Linked DNA regions of Roseiflexus sp. RS-1. The protein of the gene in region 1 binds, or shares a complex with, the protein of each later gene. Links are inferred from orthologs where the notes say so. Each region holds a gene or a part of one and is shown on either strand. Other genes may lie near its edges.

Region 1 (6,230 bases):
CACGAGTCGCTTGAGGATGCTGCGCGCCGCGAACTCGAAGAAGAAACCGGCGTGCGCGACATCTATATCGAGCAGTTGTATACCTTTGGCGATCCGGATCGCGATCCGCGCACGCGGGTGATCAGCGTTGCCTATTTTGCCCTGGTTCGCGCCGACCGGCAGCGTCTGCGGGTGTCGGACGAAAGCCTCGATGTGCGCTGGTTCCCGGTGCGCGAGATTCCGTCGCCGCTCGCCTTCGACCACGACCGCATCCTGGCGACAGCGCTGGCGCGGTTGCGCTCAAAACTGGAGTATACCACCCTGGCGTTCGAACTGCTGCCGGAAGTCTTTTCGATCCTGGAATTGAAACATATCTACGAACAAATTTTCGGCGAAAAACTGGACAAAGGCAATTTCTATCGTAAAATTAAGGACGCCGGCGTGCTGGAGGAGACCGGTCTGCTACGTGAGGGGCGCGGTCGCCCGACGCGGCTCTACCGCTTCCGCCGTGACCGCGGCGATGGGCAGTTCGTCTTCCGCTGGCGCGAGGCGCGTATCGACGCAGATGATCCGCAGGATCATCATCCGTCGTCGTGAGATGGAACCGGTTTGCGCCGGGTGCGCTCCGCAGCCCGGCAAAAGTGCATCGCCCTGAGGAGGAACCTATGCCTGCCCGGATGAACCTGGCTGACCACGCACGTGCATTCCTGACGTATCTCGATGAGTGGTTCGGCGCGTTGCAGGATGTACCGCTGGCGGACGTTGTCGCCGGTGAACCCGAACGTGTCGCCGTGCTGTCGATCGATGTCATCAACGGCTTCTGCAAGAGCGGTCCGCTGGCGAGCGAGCGCGTGGGTCGAATTGCGCGCCCGGTCGCCGATCTGCTCAGGCATGCCTATGCGCTGGGGGTGCGCAACTTTGCGTTGACGCAGGATGCCCACGATCCGCAGACGCCGGAGTTCGAAGCATACCCGCCGCACTGCATCGCTGGCAGCGCCGAGAGCGATACGGTCGAAGAGTTGAAGGCGCTGCCGTTCTTTGGCGATATTGCTGTCTTTCCCAAGAACTCGATCAGTTCGATAATCGGCACCGGTTTGGGCGACTGGATCGGCGCCCGCCCGCAGATCGATCGGTTCATCGTCGTTGGCGATTGCACCGATCTCTGCACCTATCAGGGCGCGATGCATCTGCGCCTGGAGGCGAATGCGCACGGCATTCAGCGACGTGTGATTGTGCCTGCCAATGCGGTGGATACGTTCGACACACCGGTATCGACGGCGCGCGAACTGCGTATCAAGGCGCACGATGGCGATCTGCACCACGTGCTGTTCCTGCACCATATGGCAATGAACGGGATCGAAGTGGTGCGGGCGCTGGTATAATGGCGAAACGCCACGTTTGCATCTACGACGTCGGAAAGGAAGACAGGTATGGCGGTGGCTCTGACGCTCTGCGACCGCTCAGAGGAGATGGTGCGCGCCTGGCAGCGTTATTTCCCGCTCGATCTCGGGGTGCGGATCGTGAAGGGGAATATCCTGACACTGCCGGTCGAGGCGCTGGCAGTGCCGGCGAACTCCTTTGGGTATACCGATGGCGGCATCGATCTGACGATCAGTCGTGAAATCTTCGACTGGCGTCTGCAAGAACGGTTACGCGCCGTGATCGACCGGCAGTATGCGGGAGAGTTGCTCGTCGGTCAGGCGCTTGTGATGGCGACCGGCAGCGATCGCTTCCGCTATGTGGTGGTGGCGCCGACGATGCGCGTTCCCGGCGACGTCAGCGCAACGATCAACGCCTACCTGGCGATGCGCGGCATTCTGCTCGCAGTTGAAGCGCATAACCAGAGTGCACAGTTCGGGCATGAGCGCATTCGTTCGATTGCAGTGCCGGGACTGGCGACCGGCGTCGGCAAGATGCCGCCAGAACGATCCGCGTTCCAGATGTACACCGCCTACCGCAGTATTGTCCTGAGCGACCTGGAGTGGACCAGATCGCTTGATAAACAGGTGGAGTACGATCGGAAAATGCGCGAGATCGGTGCGGCGCGTACAGGCGACTCATGACTGATTCTGCTGCAATTCTGAGCGCGTTGAACCCGGCGCAGCAGCAGGCGGTGACGGTTGATCCCGGTCCGGTGCTGGTGCTCGCCGGTCCGGGGAGCGGGAAGACGCGCGTGCTGACCCATCGCGTCGCGTATCTGATCGGCGTCCAGGGTGTCGATCCGCATACGATTCTGGCAGTGACGTTCACCAACAAGGCGGCGCGTGAGATGCGCGACCGCCTTGTTGCTTTGATCGGCGCAGGACAGTCGGCGGCGTTGACGGTCGGCACCTTTCACAGTATCTGCGCGCGCTTTCTGCGCCGCGACATTGTTCACCTGGGGCGGGAGCGCGATTTTGCGATCTACGATACTGATGATCAACTACGGGTGATGAAGCGTGTCCTGCGCGATTTGAACCTCGATGAGAAGAAACATCCGCCGCGCGCTATCCACGCCGCCATTTCGCGCGCCAAGAATGAATTGATCACTCCATCCGACTATAGTCGCCATGCGCGTTCGTACTTCGAGGAGGTGACGGCGCGTTGTTTTGCACGGTATCAGGAACTGTTGCGTGACTCGAATGCGCTCGATTTCGACGATCTGCTGGTGGAAACGGTGCGTCTCTTCGATCATCACCCGACCGTGCTCGAACGCTATCAGGAACGCTACCGCTTCCTCCTGGCGGATGAGTACCAGGATACGAACCGGGCGCAGTATGTTCTGCTGAAGCAACTGGCAGCGCGGCATCGCAATATCTTCGTCGTTGGCGATGAGGATCAGTCGGTCTATGCGTTTCGCGGCGCCGACATCCGGAATATTCTCTCGTTCGAGCAAGATTACCCCGATGCGCAGGTCATTCTGCTGGAGCAGAATTACCGCAGCACCCAGGCAATCCTCGATGTCGCCCAGGCGGTCATCAACCGCAGCGCACAGCGGCGGCGCGAAAAACGCCTCTGGACGCACAACGGCGCGGGCGCGAAAGTCCAGCTCATCGAAGGGTACGACCAGGACGAAGAGGCGCAACTGGTTGCTGCGGAAATCGCCCGTTTGCTTGCCAGCGGTGCGTATCAGCCAGGCGACATTGCCATCATGTATCGCACAAACGCGCAATCGCGCGCCGTTGAAGAAGCGTTGCTTGCGCGTCAGTTGCGCTATGTGATCGTCGGCGGTACGCGCTTCTATGAGCGGAAGGAGATCAAAGACGCGCTTGCCTATCTGCGTCTGGCGCTCAATCCGTTCGATGACATCAGCCTGAGTCGGGTGTTGAACTGGCCCGCCCGCGGCATCGGGCAGCGCACGCAGGAGGACCTGGAGCGGCGCGCAGGCGCGGCTGCTGTGCCGTTGTATGTGGCGCTCCAGATGCTCGCTGCTGAAACCGATCCGGCGTCCTCTGCAGGCGGAGGGGCGGGGGGGCGTGCGCGCAATGTCCTGCTCGGCTTTCTTTCGCTGATCGATGAGATGATAGCTCAGCGTCAGCGCCTGACGCTTGGCGCATTGATGGAATGGCTGTTTGCGCAGGTAGGGTTCCGTGAGGCGTTGCAGCGTGAGTATGGCGAAGAGGAAGGGGAGGATCGGTGGAATAACGTGCTGGAATTGCGCAACGTTGCCGAGAACTATGCCACGCTGCCGATTGAGAGTCAGTTGCCGACGTTTCTCGAAGAAGTTGCGCTGGTCTCCGACATCGATACTCTTCAGGAAGAGCGCGACGCTATCACATGCATTACGCTGCATCAGGCGAAAGGGTTGGAGTTTCCCGTCGTCTTCCTGGTCGGTCTCGAAGAAGGATTGCTTCCGCACGCCCGCTCGACCGATGACCGCGACGCGCTCGATGAGGAGCGCCGGTTGTTCTACGTTGGCGCGACCCGCGCAAAAGAGCGTCTCTATCTGCTCCACGCCTTTCGCCGCACCACCTATGGGCGCGCCGACATCGCCACACCGTCGCGCTTTCTCCACGACATCCCGCCCGACCTGCTGCAACGCACACCGAAGCGCGGGTACGCTGCACAGCAGTCGTCGCTGTTCACCAATCGCGCGGCAATTGCGCGCGAGCAGCGCCAGGAACGCACACAGCCGTCGCGCCGTTCCGCGCCCGACGGACCGCGCGACGTCGCCTTCTTTGCCGGGCAGAAAGTGCGCCACGCGCAGTTCGGCGAGGGGATCGTCGTCAGTTCAAAACTGGTCGAAGGCGACGAAGAAGTGACTGTCGCTTTTGTGGGCAAGGGAGTCAAACGTCTGCTGGCGAGTTTCGCCAACCTCCAGCGCGCCGACGATTGACTCTATCGCTGCGGCTATCCCACCGGTTCCGTAATCGTCTTGAGGACGCGGTGCGCCTTGAGCGCCAGCCACAGCGCCAGGCGATCTTCGGCGACATCCGGGTCGCGCCCGCTGATCTCTTTGATCCGTGTCAGGCGGTAGAGGAGGGTGTTGCGGTGAATGTGCAGCGCATCGGCGGTGCGCGCCAGGTTGCCGTTGTGCTCGAAGAACGCTTCGAGGGTTTTCAGCAACTCACCGTGCTGGTCACGGTCATACTCGACGAGCGTGGCAAGCGTACTGCGGTAAAACTCCCACAGTTCGGGCGACTCGCGCAGCAGCAGGAGCAGGCGGTACACCCCCAGATCGCTGAAGTCGAGCACGCGCCCATTGCCCACCAGTTCCCGCCCGATCAGGAGCGCCTGTTCGGCTTCGCGCAGTGAGCGCGACCAGGCGGTGAGCGTCGGCGCCTCCCGCCCGATTGCGACCAGCACATTGGGAATATCGTTCACCAAACGCTGGCGCAGCAGATCCGCCACTTCGTGGAACCGTCGCCCACGACTGACCGCTGGAATGTAGCAGAGCACATCATCGATCCGACGCATCATCGGTGCGGCGACCCCAAGAGCGTTGAGCGCGGCACTGAGCGCATCGGCAATCCGCGCAATTGTGCGATCATCTCCATCGACGATGCCGCAGAGCAGAGCGACGTGCGGTTGCCGCAGGTCGTAGCCCAGTTCACGCCCGCGTTGCACCAGCGTTTTGTCGTCGGTTGCGGCGCCGACGAGCACTGCCTGCACAAAATCGCCGCGCAGACGCTCTTCAGCAGCCAGCACCGCCTGTTCTTTTGCCAGTTCCAGCGCCAGCGCCGATGCGCCCTGCTGCGCCGCCAATCGATCCCAGTCGTCGAGCGTGTCGCCGCAGAGCGCCAGGTAGCCAAAGTTGCGCCCTGCCGCATCGCCGGATGCCATCTGCCCGATCTGCTGCACCCAGATATGCTGCCCCAAATGTGCGACTGCGCCGGTCGTGCGCGGTTGCAGCGTCTGCAAGGCGACGCGCGCCGGTCCGCGCGCCCGTAACGCGCGCACCTCTCCGGCTGAACTGTAGTACGCCAGGCTGCGTCCGGTGCGCTCGACGAGCGTTTCCAGCAACCCGTTGACTCCAGCGCCTGCCAGCGAACGCTGCGTCAGCACCGAGCCGAGCTGAGCGGCGCGGCGTTCGATCTGCGCATCATAGTCGCTGATCAGACGCTGAACCTCGCGTTCGACTTCCCGAATGTCGCAGGAGTCGGGAAGTCGAATGAGCGGCAGACGCAGGCTTTCAGCAGTCGTGTGCGCCGGATCGGGGATGTCGCCCTGCACCGCAATGGCTGCCACAGGCACCTGCGCCAGGCGCTCGATCAGATTGGCGAGCGTCAGGCGTTCATCGAGCGCGCGCAGCACACTGGTCGCCACGACCACACATTCGCCGCCGCGTAGATTGGTAAAGGCCGGCGGCGTTGCGCGCGGCGTCGTCACCCAACTCACCTGGTGGTTGAGACCGGCATTGCCAGCAACGACTTCTGAACCGTCTGGCAACGCCAGGCGCAAGACATCCTGAACGGTCACAGGGGGCATGGGTCAACCTCAACCGGTCGTGTGCCAGACCACGAACATCGGGTCTGCGCGTCTATTCTACAACGATCCGGTACAGGGCGCCATTATTATACCCGGCGACGTACAATTCACCGGCTTCGTCTTCGCCGAATGAAGCAATCTGCAAACCGGATTGCAACAGTTCGACACGCTCCCACTCCGCACCAGACGGACGTAACCCCCAGATGCGCCCGCTGCAAAAATCGCCGAAGACATAGACTCCCTGCAAGGCGGGGAAAGCCGCGCCACGGTAGACATGTCCGCCGGTAACGGAGCACCCCAGGCTATGCGGATAGACGTCGATCGGCAGATCGAAAGCGTCGCGG
Region 2 (6,105 bases), 4.5 Mb from region 1 along the record:
ATCTGGGCCCTCAAACCCGCATATGCTAGCAAGGCTGGCGCCGTTTTCCTCAGGAGGTTCTGTGTATGGCTTCCCGTGAGTCGCTCTTTATCGGCATTGATGTCTCCAAACAGACGCTGGATGTGGCGTTTGGCGCCGACCCGCACGCGCCACGCGAGACGATACCGTCTACCGACGAAGGTGTCCAGCTCCTGGTCACGCGACTCCAGCGCCTGCAGCCGACCCTGATTGTGCTGGAGGCGACCGGCGGGCTGGAGCGCATGGTGTTCGCCCAACTGCTCCAGGCTGGCTTGCCGACGGCGCGGGTGCAGCCACGCCGCGTGCGCGCCCTGGCGCACGCGGAAGGACGCCAGGCGAAGACCGACCGCCTGGATGCCCGGTTGCTCGCCCGCTTTGCCGAACGGGTGCGCCCGCCGCACCACCAAGCGACGGACGAGCAGCGCGCATCCTTGCGCGACCTGCTGGTCCGGCGGGAGCAGGTGATTCAGATGCGGACGGCTGAGATCAATCGGTTGACGGCTGCCGCGCCGAACCTCCGCCCGGGCATCCAGCAGCATATTGATTGGCTGGATCAGGAGATCCGTGCGCTTGAGCAGGAACGCGACAACGAGGCGGAGCGCACCGACGAGGTGCGCCGGAAACGGGAGCTGCGCGAAAGCGTGCCCGGCATCGGCGCGATCACCGCACTGAACCTGCTGCTCCGCCTGCCCGAACTGGGGACCATCAATCGCACGGAAGCGGCGGCCTTTGTGGGCGTTGCGCCGTATGCCAATCAGAGCGGCGCACAGCACAAACCCCGGCATAGCTCCGGCGGCAGGAGGGATGTGCGCAGCGTGTTGTACATGGCGACCCTGGCGGCCACGCGGCGCCGTCTGGTCAGGCGCGCCTTCGATCAGCGCCTGTGTCAAGCTGGCAAGCCGCGCAAGGTCGCCATCGTCGCTGCGATGCGCAAGCTGCTGACTATTCTCGGCGCAATATTGCGTCAGCAAAAGCCCTGGGATCCGGCTGTGCATACGAGCGCCCCTTGACAAGCAACACAGTTACTCTGCGGTGAAAAATAAACACACCGCAGCGACGCGGCGGACGCGGAGCGAAACGTCTCCGCGTCCTCTACGTCGCTGCGGTTCATGCGTGCCGTGAAGTCAATGATGCACGGTGTGCTCTTCCATTCGCCGCACCTGCGGATACGCCGGCGTCCACATTGTTGCGTTGATGCGCGCGGTCTGCTCTTCGGCGCTGAGCGGCGCCGCCAGCCCGGAGCGCACGGCCTCGGCAGCGACTGCCTGCGCCACGGCGCGTGAAACGTCGCGCACCTGGGTGAGCGATGGGTAGAGTGACGCCGTCGGGTCCTGGCGCGCCGGTGAGAAGGCGCTGAGTGCGCGCGCGGCGGCGATGAACATTGCGTCGGTGACGCGCTTCGCGCCAACGGCGATGACACCCAGCCCGACGCCGGGGAAGATAAAGACGTTGTTGCATTGCCCGATCGTGAAGGTGCGACCGCCGTAGGTCACTGGCTCGAAGGGGCTGCCGGTCGCAACCAGTGCGCGTCCCTCCGTCCACGCGATCAGGTCAGCCGGAACAGCCTCGCTCTTTGAGGTGGGGTTGGAGAGCGGGAAGATGACCGGACGCTCGACATGCCGCGCCATCTCACGGATGGTGCGCTCGTCGAATGCGCCGGGTTGCGCCGATGTGCCGATCAGACACGTCGGACGTACATTTGAAACAACATCATACAGGGTGAATGCTTCGCTCCCTTCGCGCGTCCACCCCTCCAGCATCTCGTAGGGTTGGGCGTAGAGCATTTTCACCGCTTCGAGACCGGTACGCCGGGTGTGAACCAGATCGCGGCTGTCGATCAGCCAGATCGTCCGCCGCGCCTGTTCGAGCGGGATGCCCGCTTCGACCATGACGGCCACGATCTGTTCAGCAATGCCGGTCGCTGCCGAACCTGCGCCCAGCATGACAATGCGCTGATCCGCCAGCGGCACGCCGGAGATCTCAACTGCAGCAAGCCACCCTGCCAGTGTCACCGCACCGGTGCCCTGAATGTCGTCGTTGAAACTGAGAATCCGGTCGCGGTAGCGGTCGAGCAGGTTGCGCGCGTTATCCTTGGCGAAATCTTCCCATTGCAGCAATGCGTGCGGGAAAACCTTCTCCACTGCTGTGACGAACTGCTCGATAAAGTCGTCGTACTCTCTGCCGCGCACCCGCTCATGACGCCACCCCAGGTAGAGCGGGTCGTTGAGCAGCGCGGGGTTGTTGGTGCCGACATCGAGCACGATCGGGAGTGTGGTTGCCGGATGGATTCCGGCGCAGAGTGAGTAGAGCGTCAACTTGCCGATTGGAATGCCGATGCCGCCCATTCCCTGGTCGCCGAGGCCCAGGATGCGCTCACCGTCGGTGACCACAATCACGCGCACCTGATCGGCGAAGGGCCAGGCGCGCAGCATCGTTTCGATCTGATCGCGGTGCGGATAGCTGATGAACAGACCGCGCGGGCGGTGGAACAGGTGACTGTAGCGCTGGCAGGCGACGCCGACTTCTGGCGTGTAGATGATCGGCATCATTTCGGTGATATGCTCAAGCAGCAGGCGGTAGAAGAGCGTCTCATTCCGGTCTTGCAGATCGGTCAGGTAGAGGTACCGATCCAGGTCGTTGGTGCGCTGCTGGTAGTTGCGGTAGACACGCGCCAGTTGCTCGTCGATAGTCGAGATGTGGTACGGCAGCAGCCCCAGCAGACCAAGCCCGATGCGCTCTTCTTCGCTCCAGGCGCTGCCCTTGTTCAGCACCGGCGTGTTGAGTACATCGTGTCCGGTACGGTCGGTCTCGACGGTTCTTCCTTCATCAGCGAACCGGATGCGGATCATGGCGGCCTCCGAGTTTCAAAAAGAACGACGGCGCGCGTTGCGCCGTCGCTTCGCGATCTGCCTGGCGAAGGTATCATACGCCGCTCATCGGTCTGCGCGAGTGAAGGGATGCAAACGAAGAGAGAATATTTATGATCGCAGCGGTTGCGATTCCTCTTCGAGCGCCAGGGTGCGCCGCAGTTCGACGATCTGATCCCGCAGTGCGGCCGCCTTCTCGAATGCCAGGTCTTTCGCCGCCTGCTTCATCTGCTTCTCCAGTTCCTTGATCAGTTTGACGATCTCATCCTTCGGGATCGGTAGTTCTGCTGGCGCTTCGGCGACCTGATAGACGCCGCGCTCCTCGGCAACCTTGCGCACCCGGTCGGTCAGGTCGCGCACGGCTTTGGAGATGCCGACGGGGGTGATGTTGTGTTCGCGGTTGTACGCTTCCTGAATGGCGCGTCGCCGGTTGGTTTCATCAATCGCGGTGCGCATCGATTGCGTGATCGTGTCGGCGTACATGATCACGGTTCCCTCGATATGCCGCGCTGCGCGCCCGATGATCTGGATCAGCGAAGAGCCGCTGCGCAGATACCCTTCTTTGTCGGCGTCGAGAATGGCGACCAGCGATACTTCCGGGAGATCAAGCCCTTCACGCAGCAGGTTGATGCCGACCACCACATCGTACACGCCGAGTCGGAGATCGCGCAGGATCTCGACCCGCTCCAGCGTCTCGATATCGGAGTGCAGGTAGCTGGTGCGGATGCCCATCTCCTTGAGATAATCCGCCAGGTCTTCCGCCATCCGCTTGGTCAGCGTCGTGACCAGCGCGCGCTGTCCTTTCTGCACCCGTCGCTTGATCTCCCCTACCAGGTCGTCGATCTGCCCTCTGGTCGGACGCACTTCGACAATCGGGTCGAGCAATCCCGTCGGGCGGATGATCTGTTCGACGATCTGCGCCGAGTGTTCGTACTCGTAGGGTCCCGGTGTCGCCGAAACGTAGATCGCCTGGTGAATATGCCGCTCGAACTCATCGAACCGCAGCGGACGGTTGTCGAGCGCCGATGGCAGGCGGAACCCGTATTCGACAAGTGTTTCTTTGCGTGACCGGTCGCCAGCGTACATGCCGCGGATCTGCGGCAACGTGATGTGTGACTCGTCAACGAACAGGATGAAGTCGTCGGGGAAGTAGTCGAGCAACGTCCAGGGTGTTTGCCCGGCTGCGCGGCGGTCGAGGTGGCGCGAGTAGTTCTCGATGCCGGAGCAGTACCCGACCTCGGAGAGCATTTCGAGATCGTAGTTGGTGCGCTGTTTGAGACGCGCCGCTTCAAGAAACTTGCCCTGCTGTTCAAGTTCGGCGACACGCGCTTCCAGTTCCGCCTGAATGTCGGCGATGGCAAGTTTGAGCGTTTCGGCGGTTGTGATGAAGTGTTTCGCCGGGTAGATGTCTACCGCCGTCCGATTGAGCAGCACTTCGCCGGTCAGCGGATCGAACTCGGTAATGCGCTCGACTTCATCGCCCCAGAACTCAACCCGCAGCGCAATCTCCTGGTTGGCGGGAAAGATGTCGAGCGTATCGCCGCGCACACGGAACGTACCCCGGTGAAAATCCACATCGTTGCGCTCGAATTGCAGGTCGAGCAACTGGCGCAGCAGTTTGTCGCGGTTGCGCACCTCGCCGACGCGGATTGGAATGACGACCTGCCCATACTCGTGGGGCGAACCGAGACCGTAGATCGCCGACACCGACGCGACGATCAGAACATCGCGCCGGGTGAAGAGCGCCTGGGTGGCAGCGTGGCGTAGCCGGTCGATCTCTTCGTTGATCTCGGCTTCCTTTTCGATGTACAGGTCTTTGCTGGGCACATACGCTTCAGGCGTGTAGATGTCGTAGTAGGAAATAAACATCTCAACCGCTGCATCGGGCAGCAGTTCGCGAAACTCGGCGTACAACTGGCTGACCAGCGTCTTGTTGTGCGCCATGACCAGCGCCGGTCGTTCAAGCTGGCTGAAGACATGCGCCATAGTCAGCGTTTTACCGGTGCCGGTTGCGCCGAGCAGCGTCTGATGCTTGTATCCGGCGCGGATCCCCGCAACCAGTTGAGCAATCGCTTTGGGTTGATCGCCCGCTGGCTGGAAGGGCGCTTCAATACGAAAAGACATGCCTCTGGGTCTCCTCTGGTTGATCCTGGTGACAATGCGCGTCTGGCGTGACGTCAACGTCGCAGCGTCGGAAGCTATGAGACCGATATGCTTCCCCTCTTCCGCAGCAACAGCGCGCCAGCGCCCGGCAGGATGAACCGTGTGTCTCATCATCAGGGTATCTTTTTCATTATACTCTTTTTGCTGCATTCCCGCGCCTGTTGCCCCTCATCCCCCTGCCCCCTTCTCTCACTAGCAGTTCTCAGATACGTTGACCCCTGTCCTGGTCTGCCATGTTGTGCGAGGCGCCCGTTGCCGGCAGAGCGTAGACCGAAATTCATTTCGGTCGCCGTGTGGGGCGCGCTATTCCCAGGAGTGTTCAACCTGTCTATCAGGTTCAACCTTTGTGAGAACTGCTACACAAGGGGAGAAGGGGGCGTTTGGGCGTCTTGATGCCTGAAACGGAAGATGGCGCGCAGGGGCTTCCCCAAAAAACCTGCCCCTGTAAGGTGGCAATACCTGGGAGCGCGCCTCCGGCGCGCCTGCGGGCGGGGAGGCCCGCACACCCGCGAGGTGGCAGTGCCTTCTCAAGGGTAGAGTTCTCAGGAGCAATGCGCGGTGTGCTGCATTCCCGCGCCTGTTGCCCCTCATCCCCCCTACCCCCTTCTCCCACAAGGGGAGAAGGGGGCGTTTGGGCGTCTTGATGCCTGAAACGGAAGATGGCGCGCAGGGGCTTCCCCAAAAAACCTGCCCCTGTAAGGTGGCAATGCCTGGGAGCGCGCGCCTCCGGCGCGTCTGCGGGCGGGGACGCCCGCGCACCCGCGAGGTGGTCGTGCCTTCTCAAGGGTAGAGTTCTCAGGAGCAATGCGCGGTGTGCTGCATTCCCGCGCCTGTTGCCCCTCATCCCCCCTGCCCCCTTCTCTCACTAGCAGTTCTCAGATACGTTGACCCCTGTCCTGGTCTGCCATGTTGTGCGAGGCGCCCGTTGCCGGCAGAGCGTAGACCGAAATTCATTTCGGTCGCCGTGTGGGGCGCGCTATTCCCAGGAGTGTTCAACCTGTCTATCAGGTTCAACCTTTGTGAGAACTGCTACACGAGGGGAGAAGGGGGCGTTTGG

What was found.
Region 2: the proteins of ROSERS_RS00715 (region 1) and uvrB are in contact, whole or in part, in a crystal structure (PDB 7EGT), measured with the Thermus thermophilus proteins. The link is inferred for Roseiflexus sp. RS-1 from one-to-one orthologs. Residues at the interface, in WP_096412145.1 of Thermus thermophilus: His654, Arg656, Phe657, Gln666, Asp668, Glu669, Lys680, Arg681, Leu682, Ser683, Lys685, Tyr686, Ala687; in WP_096411307.1 of Thermus thermophilus: Glu23, Leu25, Arg26, Asp27, Gly28, Glu29, Arg30, Phe31, Arg55, Glu326, Asp327, Phe328, Glu379, Ser382, Gln383, His398, Gly400, Arg401.

The regions. Positions count from the first base shown.
Region 1 is NC_009523.1:176,628-182,857, reverse strand. What follows is about bases 1,639-4,666. They hold ROSERS_RS00715 (ATP-dependent helicase), read left to right. Parts: upstream 1,639-2,038; coding sequence 2,039-4,294; downstream 4,295-4,666. Other genes in these bases: ROSERS_RS00710 (PucR family transcriptional regulator), read right to left, coding at 4,309-4,666; ROSERS_RS00720 (macro domain-containing protein), read left to right, coding at 1,639-2,042. Also shown: ROSERS_RS00730 (NUDIX hydrolase), read left to right, coding at 1-576; ROSERS_RS00725 (cysteine hydrolase family protein), read left to right, coding at 645-1,361; more of ROSERS_RS00720, read left to right, coding at 1,410-1,638; more of ROSERS_RS00710, read right to left, coding at 4,667-5,886; ROSERS_RS00705 (PQQ-dependent sugar dehydrogenase), read right to left, coding at 5,939-6,230. UniProt on the Escherichia coli protein: A helicase with DNA-dependent ATPase activity. Unwinds DNA duplexes with 3'-5' polarity. Translocates on single-stranded DNA with 3'-5' polarity. Initiates unwinding more efficiently from a nicked substrate than double-stranded DNA.
Region 2 is NC_009523.1:4,630,736-4,636,840, forward strand. What follows is about bases 2,504-5,406. They hold uvrB (excinuclease ABC subunit UvrB), read right to left. Parts: upstream 5,010-5,406; coding sequence 2,997-5,009; downstream 2,504-2,996. Other genes in these bases: ROSERS_RS19095 (NAD-dependent malic enzyme), read right to left, coding at 2,504-2,867. In the rest of the region: ROSERS_RS19090 (IS110-like element ISRfsp2 family transposase), read left to right, coding at 66-1,028; more of ROSERS_RS19095, read right to left, coding at 1,143-2,503. UniProt on the Escherichia coli protein: The UvrABC repair system catalyzes the recognition and processing of DNA lesions. A damage recognition complex composed of 2 UvrA and 2 UvrB subunits scans DNA for abnormalities.